DNA from 2 places in the Agrobacterium sp. LEGMi-208b genome. Region 1 is predicted to be linked to the other one. Evidence: predicted binding sites of a transcription regulator. Region 1 holds the regulator's gene; the other holds the start of a gene.

Region 1 (7,529 bases):
AGCGTTGCGACTGTCCGGCCTTGCCCATATCGTCGCCATATCCGGCCTCAACATGGCGCTGGCGTCCGGCATATTCTTTGTCGGGCTGAGGCTTGCCTTCAGTCTTTTTCCGGCATTTGCACAGCGCTGGCCCGTCAAGAAGATTTCGGCTTTCGCCGCGCTCCTGATGACGCTTGCCTATTATCTCATTTCCGGTTTCGCCGTCTCCGCCGAACGCGCCTGGTTGATGACATCGGTGATGCTGATCGCGGTGCTGTTCGATCAACCCTCGCTCAGCCTTAGGAATGTGGCGCTTTCCGCGCTGGTCATTCTTGCTTTTTCGCCATCGGAAATCATGGGGCCGAGCTTCCAGATGTCTTTTGCCGCGACCATCGCGCTCGTCGCCTCCTACGCCGCCTGGAGCCGCTGGCGCGCCGAGCGGGAACGTCTGTTCATCGGGCGCAAACCGGCATGGATGACGGTGGCGCAAACGGCGGGCGCCATCATCGGCGGCGTCATGACGACGTCGCTGATCGGCGGGCTCTCGACGGCGGTCTATTCGGTCGAGCATTTCCAGCGTGTCACCACCTATGGACTTTTCGCCAATCTGGCCGCCATGCCGCTGATGTCGCTCATCGTCATGCCCTTCGGCCTTGTCGCCATGCTGTTGATGCCCTTCGGGCTCGACGCGCCATTCCTGAAGGTCATGGGTTACGGCATGGCCCTCGTCATCGAGGTTGCGCAGGAGGTGGCGTCCTGGGGAGGAAGTGCGGCAACGGGACGACCCCATGACTGGTTTCTGGGTCTCGCTTCGGCTGGTTTTCTGCTGCTGACATTGCTGCGCAGCCGGCTTGCGCTTCTCGGCATGCCGTTTCTGTTCCTCGCCTTTGGCCTGTCGGCCGCCGCGGCCTATCGCAACCCGCCTGATCTGCTCGTTCATGAGGATGGCGAGCTGGTGGCGCTGCTGGCGGACGGCAAAGTCTACACGACAAAAGCTCAGCCGCAGGGTTTCGTTTATGGTCAGTGGCAAAGGGCGCTGCTTTTGCCGGAACAGCCTGTGCCGCCGGTCTTTCTCAAGAGCGAGACCACGACAACCAAAGTGGCTTTGACCACGAAGGCGAAGCTCGATCCGAAAGAGATGAGCGCTGTCGCCCGGCGGATGACGGTGGCCCTTAGAGACGCCGAAGCCGGTGTTTTTACCTGCAGCAAAGGCATATGGTGCGCAGCGCGCGCGGGAAGCGGCGAATGGATCATCGTTCTGGAAGACGGCCGCTTTGCTGGAAAGGCCTGCGATATCGCCGATATCGTTATAGTCTCTCGCAGAACCTCCTTCTCCCAATGCCGCTCGGGCGCGCTCCTGTTGAACCGCGATATTTTGCGGCGGCTCGGTTCGCTGGAGCTGGACTTCGCAGACAGCGATCAGGCAGGGGTGGTCGGCAGGTTGGGCGCCGCAATCGCCCGAATGGACAGGCCCTGGAGCGAACATCGCTATTACGACTGGAAAAGCGGCCGCTTTGAACACGACCTGCCTGATGCCGTGACCCGGTTGCTGGCGGCATCGCAATAAAGTGCCGCCAGCATGGATCGTCAGGCCTTGATGCGCAAATCCGCGGTCATATCGCCGATCCCGCCGATTTCCTCTTCATGCGCCGCGTCGCGCCATGTCTCCTTCAGTCCGGCCTCGTACCATTCGCGCATGGCGGGAAGGGCAAGCAGCCGGTCGCAATAGGCTTTTGCCGCGGGCGAAAGTTCCGCCCCATAGGTCTGGAAACGAAAGGCCACCGGGCAGAAGAAGGCATCGACCGCCGTGAATTTCTGGCCCGCAAGATAAGGCCCGCCAAATTTCGCGAGACCTTCGCTCCACAGCGCATCGATGCGCTTTATATCGGCCGCAAGCCCGGCATCGCCACCCTTCGGTTTTACGCGAATGCCGACCGACATGGGGTAGAGATTGCGCAGCGAGGAAAAACCCGCATGCATTTCGCTCGCCGCCGAACGAGACCAGGCCCTTGCCTGCTTGTCGCTCGCCCAGACGCCCTGGTGTCTTTCCGCCAGATATTCGGCGATCGACAACGATTCCCAAACCGTCACGCCCTCATCGACAAGGCAGGGCACCTTGCCGGTCGGGGAAAAGGTAGAGAAGGAAACGCCTTCGCCGAAGGGAACGAGTTTTTCATCGAAGGCGATGCCGAGCGTGCGCATCAATATCCAGGGCCGCAGCGACCATGAGGAATAGTTCTTGTTGGCGATATAAAGATCGTACATGGCGTGCTCCCCGATATGACGCGCATTTCTATAACGGCGGATGGGCCTTGGAATATCGCAAATAATCCATGGCTCCCATAAGCCGCATTGATAAATGGGAAGGTGAGGGCAGGGAGAAGGACCGACATCCACGTCACCGCCCGGAGACCGACAGCGGAACACTCCGCGAAGAGACTGATAACCTGCATACCTGCTTAACGAAACGAAGGATGCCCATTGTCCATGGTCTCAACCAGCTCCCATTTTGCCGCAGCCTGCACCACAACGAAAACATCTGGCATGAAGCCGGAACCACCCTTCACGACAAAAGACGCGCCGATCCTCTGGATGATCTCTCTTTACCTCTGCAAAGCCGCATCGTTCCAGCGGGCAAACCGCGATGTTTCAAAGGGAGCGTCATCTTTCCGATGACGCTCACAGCGAAAAAAGGCCGCCAATTAATGATAACGGCGGATCAGCCCAACCAGCTTACCCTGGATCTTCACCCGGTCTGGTCCGAAAATACGGGTCTCATAGGCGGGATTGGCCGCTTCCAGAGCGATGGAGGCTCCCTTGCGGCGGAAACGCTTCAGGGTCGCTTCTTCATCATCCACCAGCGCCACGACGATATCGCCCGGATTGGCCGTATTGCCGTTGCGGATGATGACGGTATCGCCATCAAAAATGCCGGCCTCGATCATCGAGTCGCCCTTGACCTCAAGTGCGTAATGCTCGCCTGAACCCAGCATGTCGACCGGCACGGCCACATCATGTGTGTTGTTCTGGATGGCGGAAATCGGCACACCGGCGGCGATGCGGCCCATGACCGGCACGGTGACGGCGCCGCCGAGATCATTGGCTGGCGCCTTGGGGGCGGGGGCCGGTTCCGGCGTCTTCGGCTTGCCGAGGCTGCCCTCGATGACGCTCGGCGAAAAGCCGCGCTGCGGCCTCGCACCCGGCGTGTAGGCCTCCGGCAATTTGATCACTTCCAGCGCCCGCGCCCTGTTAGGTAGCCGGCGAATAAAGCCGCGCTCCTCGAGTGCGGTGATCAGCCGGTGGATGCCGGATTTGGAGGCAAGATCGAGTGCGTCCTTCATTTCATCGAAGGAGGGCGGCACGCCGGACTCTTTCATTCTTTCATGAATGAAGAGAAGCAATTCCTGCTGTTTGCGCGTGAGCATGAGGAAAACACCCTTGAGAATCGTCGTTGAAGTCGCGAAACAAATACAGAACGAACACTATATGTTCCATATGTGTTCCGCAATCCCCTAAAATTTCGTGAAGCCGCTATCTGTTGTTTTGATGATTTGCCTGAAAGCGCACAATTGTGCTTTTCTGCGGTCCGGACTGTTCGGCATGGTCCTGCCGGACTTGACAAGCAGGAAGCACGACAATGACGAAGCCCCACCGTGTCGACCACCTCGTTCTGCCCGTGAAGGTCCTTACGCTTGCCGCAGATCGCCTTGCGAGCCTTGGATTCACGGTCGCGCCCACCGCTCTCCACCCCTTCGGCACCCAGAATGCCTGCGTTTTTTTCTCAGACGGCACCTATCTGGAGCCCCTAGCAATTGCTGAGCCGGATAAGTATATCGCCTCAATCGGCAGGGGAGATGTGTTCACCGCAAGGGACCATGCCTTCCGCAATCATGCCGGAGAGGAGGGGTTTTCCGCTCTTGTCGCCGCGACGGAGGACGCTTTGGCCGATCATGGCAGATTCGTTGCCTCCGGTTTTTCGGCGGGCGAAGTCTTCGAATTTTCACGTCCGGTCAAGATGCCGGACGGTTCGCAAAGCGAGGCGGCCTTTCGGCTCGCCTTTGCGGCAAGTGGGCCGGCGGCGGATTTCTTCCTGTTTAGTTGTGAGCGGCTGCAGGCCCTGCCGGGTGACCGCGTGGCGCTGGAGCGGCATGCCAACGGCACTACCGGGCTATGCGAGATCGTGCTGTCTTACGGCGGTGATGTGGATTCGCCCCGGCTGATCGAAACGGTTTTTGGCTGTGCCGGCACGCTGTCTGCGGATGGTGATGTGGTTTTCGCAACCGGCAATGCACGCATAAGACTAACCGGAAAACCGGCCTTCGGCGATGAACCCGTAAATGCCCCCGTGAACGCCAATAAGTGGAGCGGCGGCGGATTGCACGGCGCGGGCATCGTCTTTTCCGTTGACGATCTTGCCGTGACAGAAGCGGTGCTTACTGCTAATGGCGTCTCCAGCGCAGAAGCGGACGGCCGTCTGGTGGTGTCCGCAGCACCCGGTCAGGGCGTTGCCTTCGCCTTCGAGGAAAAATGATGAGCGTTACGAACAATCTCAAAGTCACCGCCGGCGACGGCGCCAATTCGGTTTCCTTTTCCAATACAGAGCGATTTTCCCTGATCGCCGGCCCCTGCCAGATGGAAAGCCGGGAACATGCCTTCATGATCGCTGGCGTTCTGAAGGAGCTTTGCGACAAGCTGGGGATCGGGCTCGTTTATAAGTCGTCCTTCGACAAGGCGAACCGTACTTCGCTTTCCGGCAAGCGCGGCATCGGCCTTGAGAGCGCCATGCAGGTTTTCGCCGATCTCAAGAAGGAATTCGGCTTTCCTGTTCTGACCGACATTCACACCGAAGAACAGTGCGCCATCGTTTCCGAAGTGGTGGATGTGCTGCAGATCCCGGCCTTTCTCAGCCGCCAGACCGATCTTCTCGTCGCCGCCGCGAAAACCGGCCGCGTCATCAATGTCAAGAAGGGCCAGTTCCTCGCCCCCTGGGACATGAAAAACGTGCTGGCCAAGCTGAATGAGAGCGGCAATCCGAATGTGCTTCTGTGCGAGCGCGGCGCCTCCTTCGGTTACAACACGCTTGTTTCCGACATGCGCTCCTTGCCGATCATGGCTTCGCTCGGTGCGCCTGTTGTCTTTGACGCCACGCATTCGGTTCAGCAGCCGGGCGGGCAGGGCGGCTCAACGGGCGGCCAGCGCGAATTCGTCGAGACTCTGGCGCGGGCGGCGGTTGCTGTCGGCGTCGCAGGCCTCTTCATCGAAACCCATGAGGACCCGGACAATGCACCGTCCGATGGCCCCAACATGGTGCATCTGAAGGACATGCCGAAGCTGCTGGAAAAGCTGCTTGCTTTCGACGCCATCACCAAAGCCTGAGGGGCGGGGGCGCTACGGCGGGCACGGTCCGTGCCAATCGATTTTAATGGCGGGCGGGCCGTTTCTGCCGCCCGCCGTCATTGTAATTTCTTCGCCATCGTCTAAGACAGGCGACGGAAAATATCTGTTCCATTCCCAAGGGAGAGACCATGACTGCCATTACCGATATCATCGCGCGCGAAATCCTCGACAGCCGCGGCAACCCGACCGTTGAAGTCGATGTCTATCTCGAAGACGGCTCCATGGGCCGTGCGGCCGTTCCGTCCGGCGCCTCCACCGGCGCGCATGAAGCGGTTGAGCTGCGCGATGGCGGCAAGCGTTATCTCGGCAAGGGCGTGGAAAAGGCGGTAGAAGCCGTCAATACGGAAATCTTCGACGCCATCGGCGGTTTCGATGCCGAAAACCAGATCCAGATCGACCAGACGATGATCGCGCTTGACGGCACGCCGAACAAGTCGCGCATCGGCGCCAACGCCATCCTTGGCGTCTCGCTTGCCGTCGCCAAGGCTGCGGCTGAAGCGTCCGGCCTGCCGCTTTACCGTTATGTCGGTGGCCCTAACGCGCATCTGCTGCCGGTTCCCATGATGAACATCATCAATGGCGGCGCCCATGCCGATAACCCCATCGACTTCCAGGAATTCATGATCCTGCCGGTTGGCGCGGAAAACATCCGCGAAGCCGTGCGTATGGGTTCGGAAGTGTTCCACACGCTGAAAAAAGAACTGTCCGCTCAGGGTCACAACACCAATGTCGGTGACGAAGGCGGTTTTGCCCCCGGTCTCGAAAGCGCACCGGCAGCACTCGATTTCATCATGAAGTCGATCGAAAAGGCTGGTTATCGTCCGGGCGAAGACATGTATGTCGGCCTCGACTGTGCATCGACGGAATTCTTCAAGAATGGCAAATACGTTCTCGAAGGCGAAGGCCGCACGCTGGAATCCGGCGCGATGGCTGAATATCTGGCCGAACTCGTTGCCAAATATCCGATCATCTCCATCGAAGACGGCATGGCTGAAGACGACTGGGACGGCTGGAAGGCGCTCACCGATCTGATTGGCAACAAGTGCCAGCTGGTCGGCGACGATCTTTTCGTCACCAACTCGGCGCGTCTTCGTGACGGCATCAAGATGGGCGTTGCCAACTCCATCCTCGTCAAGGTCAACCAGATCGGTTCGCTGTCCGAGACGCTGGATGCGGTCGAAACTGCGCACAAGGCCGGTTACACCGCCGTCATGTCGCACCGTTCGGGCGAAACGGAAGATTCCACCATTGCCGATCTCGCCGTTGCCACGAACTGCGGTCAGATCAAGACCGGTTCGCTTGCCCGTTCCGACCGGCTCGCAAAGTACAACCAGCTGATCCGCATCGAGGAAATGCTGGGCCCGCAGGCTGCTTACGCCGGTCGTTCGATCCTGCGCGGGTAATTCGCCCGGATTCCGCGATGTCTTCCGCCAGCTTGGTGGGCTCGTTTGAGGGGCGATGGATACCATCCTCGCTCCGTCACCCCGGACTTGATCCGGGGTCCAGCGCGATCAAGTCCTTGATCGCGAGAGACTCCTCTCACGGCGCAGACGCGCCGTGGCTGGATGCCGGATCAAGTCCGGCATGACGAGATTTATCTGACATCGCCGCCTTTTTCAGCCCGCCCTCCGGCGGGCTTTTTCATGCCCACTTGCCGATTGCAATTTAAGGTCAACGGATAGTTAAACAATCCGGCTTAGTCTTGAGACTCAAAGGTTATGCGTTTTAAGGCTTCTCTCCGGCATGTGGACCAGACATCATAAAAAAAGACGATTCGGCCGTTTGATCGTTCCGGCCATCACGATCGCTTTTCTTTCCTATTTCGGTTATCATTCCATCCATGGCGACTTCGGCCTGCAGGCGACGGAGCGGCTGGAGCGGCAGCGTATTACCCGGACGGCTGAGCTTGCCAAGCTGACGCAGGCGCGCGTGGCGCTGGAGCGGCAGGTGGAATTGCTGAGCGACGGTTCGCTTGAGCGCGACATGATCGACGAGATTTCCCGCTACCAGCTGAATATGTCCCGCACGGATGAAATCGTCATCATGAACACATATTTCTAATTAACCGAAATCAGGTTAATTTAACATTTTTGATTTATTCACAGCATCTTAGCGTGAATATGTGCCATGCGTTTAAAGCATTGCTGCATGGC
Region 2 (7,529 bases), on a different replicon from region 1:
GCTGGGCAATTTGACCGGCGGCGTCGCGCATGACTTCAACAATCTCCTCCAGGTTGTCGGCGGCAACCTGCAGCTGTTGTCCAAGGACATCGGCGGTAACGCCCGTGCAGAACAACGCCTTCAGAATGCGCTGGCCGGCGTCGCCCGAGGTGCGAAACTGGCTTCACAGCTGTTAGCGTTTGGGCGTCGGCAGCCGCTAGAACCAAAAGTCGTCAATGTCCGCAAGTTGATCCAGAATATGGACGACATGTTGCGCCGGGCACTGGGAGAAGAGATCGAGCTTGAAACTGTGGTTTCTGGCGGGTTGTGGAATACGTTGATCGATCCCGGACAGCTGGAAAACGCCATCCTAAACCTTGCTATCAACGCGAGGGACGCAATGGATGGCCGCGGGCGACTGACAATCGAGACGGCAAATGCCGTGCTTGACGAAGACTACGCACGCACGCACGACGACGTGCACCCGGGACAATACGTGCTCGTGGCTGTGACCGATACCGGATCAGGCATACCCCCGGACATCATCGAACATGTTCTGGAGCCGTTCTTCAGCACCAAGACCGAAGGCAAAGGCAGTGGTCTAGGCCTCTCCATGGTCTATGGTTTTCTCAAACAGTCCGGGGGCCATCTGAGAATTTACAGCGAAGTCGGGCTTGGCACGAGCATGAAGCTCTATATGCCGCGAACCATGCAAGTGGAAGACAGCCTGGCAGACGTTAGTGTCATCCCGACAAGCGGTGGCACAGAGACTATTCTTGTCGTGGAAGACGACGACGGGGTGCGCGATACGTCCGTCGCGCTTCTGACCGATCTGGGATATAGGGTGCTGAAAGCACATGATGCTCAATCGGCATTTGCCATCGTCAACAGCGGCGTGCATGTCGATTTGCTCTTTACCGATGTCGTCATGCCGGGCCCTATGCGGAGCACGGAACTTGCGCGAAAGGTCAAGGGTCTTTTTCCCGGTATCGCTGTTCTCTACACGTCGGGATACACGGAAAACTCGATCGTCCATGGCGGCAGGCTGGATACAGGTGTTGAATTGTTGTCCAAGCCGTATACGCGTGAAGCGCTTGCCCGCAAGGTTCGCCACGTGTTGAGTAACGCGCGGCAACAGCAAATCGCCGTCGAGCGGCTCGACCGCGATGAGATAGCACCTATGCAAAGTCATCCGATGACCAGCCTGGCGCAGGTGCGAATACTTGTCGTGGAAGACGAGCCGCTTATCCTGATGTCAACAGTCGATATGCTCAGTGAACTCGGCCACAAGGTATTTGAAGCTGGCTCGGCAGAAAAGGCACTTGCCGTTCTCGAGACAGAAAAAATCGACGTCCTGCTGACGGATGTCGGTTTGCCGGGAATGTCAGGGACTGATCTGGCGCGGCAGGCTCGGGAGCGCTGGCCGGCCATGCATATCGTGTTTGCCAGTGGTGACGATGGCGCAAGATCGACATCTGGCATTTCGGATGCACTCCAGTTGTCGAAGCCGTTCACAATAGATGGGTTGGAGGCAATCCTTGCTGAAACCACCTCGCGCTGAGACTTGGCGTTCACCTGCTGCTTTGGCGCTGGGCGCTGCAACGGAACGCAATTGCTGCACGCCGCAACGACGCACCGGTCTCAAAAGGCGGCGACGACATCCCGTTCATTCGTCATGTCTAGGGTAAGCCCAGAGCGCCAGCGATCATTCGTTTCGATACTGTGGTTGACCTGACAGGGTGCTGAACCCATTTATCAAGCATGCCGAAAACTGAAAAAACCCACGTAGAACTGCTCAGGACATGGACGCTGTCGCCCCCCGCCACGCTTGGCTCAGCAGTGCGGGCGAAGGGCATCCTTCAGGAGACAAAGTCCCGGCTCCCCATCGTTTCTAAAAAAGCCCTTTCACTCGATGGCCCTGATCTGATCCTCGCAATGCCGGCAGATGAGAAAACTGCCTTTAATACGGCAGCTGTGATCATCTCGCGCGCGTTGGAAGGAATTGAACTCCTGCCGATCATTCCCCGGGAGATACAGGATTTCTCGCCATCAAAGCTGGGGAAAGGCATCGCTGGCTTGCCGACGGACGTCTCACGAGCGCGGGGACCAGAACGGTCCGGCTGAATGGGCGGGCTCGTCAGATCACGTTCCATGTCTTTGACCCCAAAGTGGTCGAAGATCTGCTTGACCGAGGCGCCGTCGATGAATGGCGCGTACGCACGCGCTCCAACGCTATCTACTACAGGATTAGGTCCTAACGGTGAGGCGAACGTAGCGTTCCGACCATACTGAGGTTCGTACGGTAACCGACGAAGATCGTCGCTCTTCCACCCAAGCCGTTGCAACAAACGACCTCCTAGTTATCGACGCTGCTAACCGCGGCTTCATACTGTGAGTCGGCCACGGCTTTCCCCTTCATCCGGCCTGAAAAATCTTCCAGAGACGGAATTTCATACTTTTATGGGTTGCCTTCGTCGTCAACGAGACGCGACGATGCCGCTTCCTCTTCGGCGCTAATGGGTCGTGCCACCTAAATCATCTTTGAGGGAATGGCCGCGCTGCGTATCCACAACCGCCGCCTCCATCGGCCTTTGAACCCCAGCCAACGCTATAGGATTGGCCGACCCGATTTTCAACATTGGGCGGGCAACCAGCCTATTTCCCGCAACGACTCCAGCGTATCGAGGTCCGTCCTGGCTGCTGGTCCGATCTCCACGACGATCGTCGACCTCCAATGGTGCCGAACGACCTCGCGCGCGCCGACATCCCCAGCTAGCTTCGATAGCTCCGGATAAGTGCTAGCAGGAAAGATTATCGGGTGGCCAGGTTCGCCGGCAGCGACAGCCCGAACAATTGGTTCTCCATCGCATTGTTGGAATTTGGTGGCAAGGAGATTGAGATGCTCACTCGTGAGATCGGGCATGTCGGACAAACAGATCATAACCCCGGCGGCGCGCAAGCAGATCGCTTCGCGCAGTCCAACGATGATGGACGTCGCAATTGCTGACTCAAAGTCCGACTTGTGAACAACACGTACGGGAATATCCTCGATCGCGGAACGGATTTCGTCATCCAGATGTCCAGTGACCACGATCACGTTCTCACATTCTGATCCACTCGCCGCCAAGACGGATCGCCGAATTAGCGGGACGCCGCCGAATGTCGCCAACAGCTTGTGCGAGCCACCAGTGCGGGTCGATCTCCCTGCAGCAAGGACGAGCGCGGCAATCGTAAGACATCCCCTTGTCCGATCACCCCGCGCGTAGTCAAGCATAGATGGTCAATCTGGAAGCGGCGACGTCGGCCAGGACCGATAATGCCAGCGAGGTTGTGTCCCTGGTCGGTCCGAACAATCCGATGGGTGCCCTTATGCGGTCTACCTCAATATTCGAAAAACCCGCGCGCCGCAGACGTTCCAGGCGCTTCAGATGAGTACGCGTGCTCCCAAGCGCGCCGATGTAAAACGCGGTTGAATGCAGTGCGCGTTCGAGAATCCGCTCCTCCGCATCGAGATCGTGGTGCAGAAGCACGACGGCGGTAAATGGGTCGATCGTTGGATAAGAACCCTCGTATGTTTCGCCATTGTTCAAAACTGTCACGTCGTGTCCCGCCGCTTGCGCAATTCTTGCGACCGTGAGCGCCACTGCGGTCTGGCCCGACACGACAATGCTGGTCCCCGGGCGGTAAACTGTCTCGAACTGTCCATCCAACTTCGTCAACTTCAACAGAGACGCTCAATCCCCAGCTCGCTCCGGAAGTCGGGTCAGATCCTGAGCCCACGCCAACGCCGAGGAGCACCATATCTGCGAGCGGGGCTCCAACTCCCGACGCTGATTTACCGTTCCCAGTCTGATCCCAACCTGCTTGGCGTCTTCATCCTCGCCCGTCGTATAGATCGGCGATCCGCAATCAGCACAGAAGAACTGGAACCTCCTGCGGCCGTTGTCGGCGGTCTTGATGTAAAGCTTGGGCTCGCCGGACGTTATCTGAAAATGGCTGCGTTGTGTGCTGACGGTCACCCTGTAGGCGGTTCCCGTCAATCTCTGGCAGTCGGTGCAGTGGCAGATCGCGACGTCTTGCGGATCGATCTCGGCTTTATAGGTGATCTTTTTGCATTGGCATGCGCCATCGATGTGCATGTCAGCCCTCCATCCCAGACGCTGGACATCAGCGTCCGGAGACCCGGGTCGCGCCAAGGTCACCGAACGTCCGCTGAACAGTGCGGATCATGCTGGAATTGATATCGGCGGAAACTTCGATCTCTCCTTCTAGCGGAGCATCGCTGCGCGCACTACCGTCATAAGAGACGTCCCCGCCGGAGGGAGCAGAGCCGGAGGTATTCTTCGCCGAGGTCGACTGGACGAAGATGTCAGGCCGGGCAATACCATGTTGCTGGACGAGATGTTCCACCGCAAGATCGGCAGCCTCACGCGTTTCGAAAACTGCTGTGGTCGAGGTGCTATCGTTGGCCATCGGTCAATCTCCACTTCGCTAGGGTTATTGATCAAACGCCTGAAGAACCGAGGAGTTTCCTTCGGCAGATGCAGCAATTGAGGGTTAGGACTTGGATGCGTCACCGGCAGCTGCTATGTTCTTGTTTCGTTTCACTAGAGACTCTTAATCGCAATGGATCTCGCCTCCGTCTCAACCGTCAGAAAAATCATCCATGTGGACATGGATGCCTTCTACGCGTCGGTAGAGCAGCGCGACAATCCGGAGCTTCGTGGTAAACCCCTGGCTGTTGGCGGAGCGGCTGCCCGTGGCGTCGTTGCAGCAGCAAGCTACGAGGCGCGGGAGTTCGGCGTGCGCTCGGCAATGCCGTCAGTCACGGCGGCGCGAAGATGCCCCAATCTGATCTTCGTAAAGCCCAAGTTTGAAGTCTATCGCGCCGTCTCGCAACAGATCCGCGAGATTTTTGCGGATTACACGCCGATCATCGAACCCTTGTCGCTCGACGAGGCTTATCTCGACGTTACCGAAAATCTGAAGGCTATGCCCATTGCCACCGAGATTGCTCTGGAAATGCGGGCAAGGATCAAGGAGGTCACCGGACTGAACGCTTCGGCCGGGATCTCATACAACAAGCTCCTGGCCAAAATGGCGTCGGATCTGAACAAGCCGAACGGCCAGGCGGTGATTACGCCGAAGAACGGTCCGGCCTTTGTCGAACAGCTCGCGGTCAAGAAATTCCATGGCGTCGGCCCGTCCACAGCGGAAAAGATGCACCGGCTTGGTATTGAGACCGGTGCGGATCTGAAGGCAAAGTCCTTGCCTTTTCTGGTCGAGCATTTCGGAAAGTTCGGACCGTATTTCTATGGCATTGCCCGGGGCATCAATGAGCGGCAGGTCAGGCCGGACCGGGTGCGTAAGTCCGTCGGCGCGGAAGATACGTTTGCCACGGACATTGACGACCTCGAGTTCGTGACCAACGAGCTCCGGCCGCTTGCGGAAAAGGTCTGGGGCTACTGCGAGGCCAAAGGTTTCAGCGGCAAGACGGTGACGGTGAAGATCAAATATTCCGACTTCACCCAGGCGACGCGGAGCAGGACAATTGCCCTCCCCTATTCAGACGTGCTGGCATCGACGCTGCCCTTCTTGGTGCCGATGATGTGCTCAGCCAATTCCAGCATTTCACCCTCGATCTTCAGATCGGGTAGTTCCTCGAACGCATCCTGAGAGGAGCGCACCTCGTAATCGAAGTTCAGCGTTGTGGCGATCAGCCCTTTGCCATGCGGACGGATGAGGACGGTTCGAACGCGGCGAAAGAGAACGGTCCGGGCAATCGCGGCAACCTTGGCTTTCTTCATGCCGTCGCGCAAAAAAAAAGCATCCGTGCCCATCTTGTTCGGCGCCAGATAGTACGGCTCGTCAAAATAGACGTCGTCGATCTCGTGGCAGGGGATGAAGGCGTCGATCTTGAGCGTCTTGTCGCTGTCAGGAACTGCGGCCGCGACCTCCTCGGGCTCAAGGATGATGTATTGGCCGTTTTCGACCTCGTAGCCCTTCACCTGGTCGCCCCGGTCGATCGGATCACCTGTCTCGCTATCGACGAACTCGCGCTTGACCCGGTTGCCGGTCTTGCGGTTCAGCGTGTTGAAGGCGATCCTTTCCGAGGATGATGCTGCAGTGTACAGCGCCACCGGACAAGCGACCTCTCCGAACTTGATGAAGCCTTTCCAATTCGCTCTCGGGGCAACCATGACGCAGAACTCCTGACACAACCTAGGCGATTCAAGCGAATCAGCATGTAATTGTTCCGAGTCGAAACGAATCAATTTTCAAGGACTTAGCGCGATCAGGCCAACTCGTTTTGCGAGTCTGCGCTAGTCTCTTGATTCCCGTGCATCTTTTCCTGGTCACACGCGTTTCTTCATGGAGCAAACCTAAAGGAGCACTGCCATGAGCAAACGCGAACTGATCGATACGGGAACCGACAAGCGTTATGTCCGCCGTGACAAGGAGGGGAAATTCAAGGAGAGTGTCGACGTCTCTCGCTCGCTGTCGGCCGATGCACGCCACGACGCGAAGCACGATGCGAAACCGGGTCAGGGCGACACGGGCGATCGCAAGCACTGACGGACACGCCGGTGAAGCTCGCTACCTACAACGTCAACGGCATCAACGGTCGGCTGGATGTTTTACTCCGCTGGCTCGCCGAGGCAAAGCCTGATGTCGTCTGCCTGCAGGAATTGAAGGCGCCAAACGACAAATTCCCACGCCGCGAGATCGAGCGTGCGGGCTACGGTGCCATCTGGCACGGCCAAAAATCCTGGAATGGCGTGGCAATCCTTGCTAAGGATCAGGAGCCGCGCGAGACACGACGCGGACTGCCGGGAGATCCCGACGACAGCCACAGCCGCTATATCGAGGCTGCTATCCATGGCATCGTCATTGGCTGCCTGTATCTTCCGAACGGCAACCCAGCACCTGGGCCGAAATTCGACTACAAACTCCGCTGGTTTGAGCGACTGCATTCCTACGCCGAGGAACTCTTCGAACTCGATGTTCCTGTGGCTCTGGTCGGCGATTTCAATGTGATGCCGACCGATCTCGACGTCTACAAGCCGGAGCGCTGGCGGGATGACGCCCTGTTTCGCCCTGAGGTGCGCGCAGCTTTTGCCAAACTCATTGCCATGGGCTGGACGGACGCCATCCGGCTGCTGCATCCGGAGGAGCGAATCTACACGTTCTGGAAGTATTTCCGCAACGCCTTTGCCCGGGACGCCGGTCTTCGCATCGACCATTTCCTGCTGAGCCCATTGCTGCGGGAAAGACTGCAGACCTGCAGCGTCGACAAGTTCGCGCGGGCCTGGGAGCACACCAGCGATCATGCGCCGGTCTGGATTGAACTGGATGATGAATAGCATATCTCAAGGACATGTTGGTGCGGTCGTTTCCAAGCCTACCACCCGTGGCGATGGCCGATAGAGAACCATAGGAGTGACGGTATGCAAGATTTCGACGCCGTAGAGTTCGCAGACCGTCTGGCGGCGAGGACGGACGAGGAAGTGTTTGGGCTGATGAAGAAGCTTGAGGAAGCAAGCGAGAGC

The links. The regulator LexA, encoded in region 1, represses DNA repair genes until DNA is damaged. The targets are predictions, from matches to a motif close to TGTTCNNNNTGTGTTCNG.
Region 2: a site for LexA is predicted at 4,569-4,586, ahead of dinB (DNA polymerase IV). Genes of this name have one in related genera too.

Annotation. Positions count from the first base shown of each region.
Region 1 covers NZ_CM183445.1:159,983-167,511, reverse strand. The annotation lists gene AC5YUO_RS00845 (ComEC/Rec2 family competence protein) at 1-1,546, shown strand, start outside; gene AC5YUO_RS00840 (glutathione S-transferase family protein) at 1,567-2,244, opposite strand; gene lexA (transcriptional repressor LexA) at 2,682-3,404, opposite strand; gene AC5YUO_RS00830 (VOC family protein) at 3,617-4,510, shown strand; gene kdsA (3-deoxy-8-phosphooctulonate synthase) at 4,510-5,355, shown strand; gene eno (phosphopyruvate hydratase) at 5,505-6,779, shown strand; gene AC5YUO_RS00815 (FtsB family cell division protein) at 7,120-7,437, shown strand.
Region 2 covers NZ_JCALIC010000003.1:151,890-159,418, reverse strand. The annotation lists gene AC5YUO_RS26165 (response regulator) at 1-1,540, shown strand, start outside; partial or broken gene AC5YUO_RS26160 (hypothetical protein) at 1,741-2,195, shown strand; gene AC5YUO_RS26155 (nucleotidyltransferase family protein) at 2,612-3,253, opposite strand; partial or broken gene AC5YUO_RS26150 (XdhC family protein) at 3,246-3,686, opposite strand; gene AC5YUO_RS26145 (GFA family protein) at 3,714-4,118, opposite strand; gene AC5YUO_RS26140 (hypothetical protein) at 4,147-4,452, opposite strand; gene dinB (DNA polymerase IV) at 4,606-5,655, shown strand; partial or broken gene ku (non-homologous end joining protein Ku) at 5,559-6,179, opposite strand; gene AC5YUO_RS26125 (hypothetical protein) at 6,379-6,555, shown strand; gene xth (exodeoxyribonuclease III) at 6,567-7,343, shown strand; gene AC5YUO_RS26115 (hypothetical protein) at 7,428-7,529, shown strand, end outside.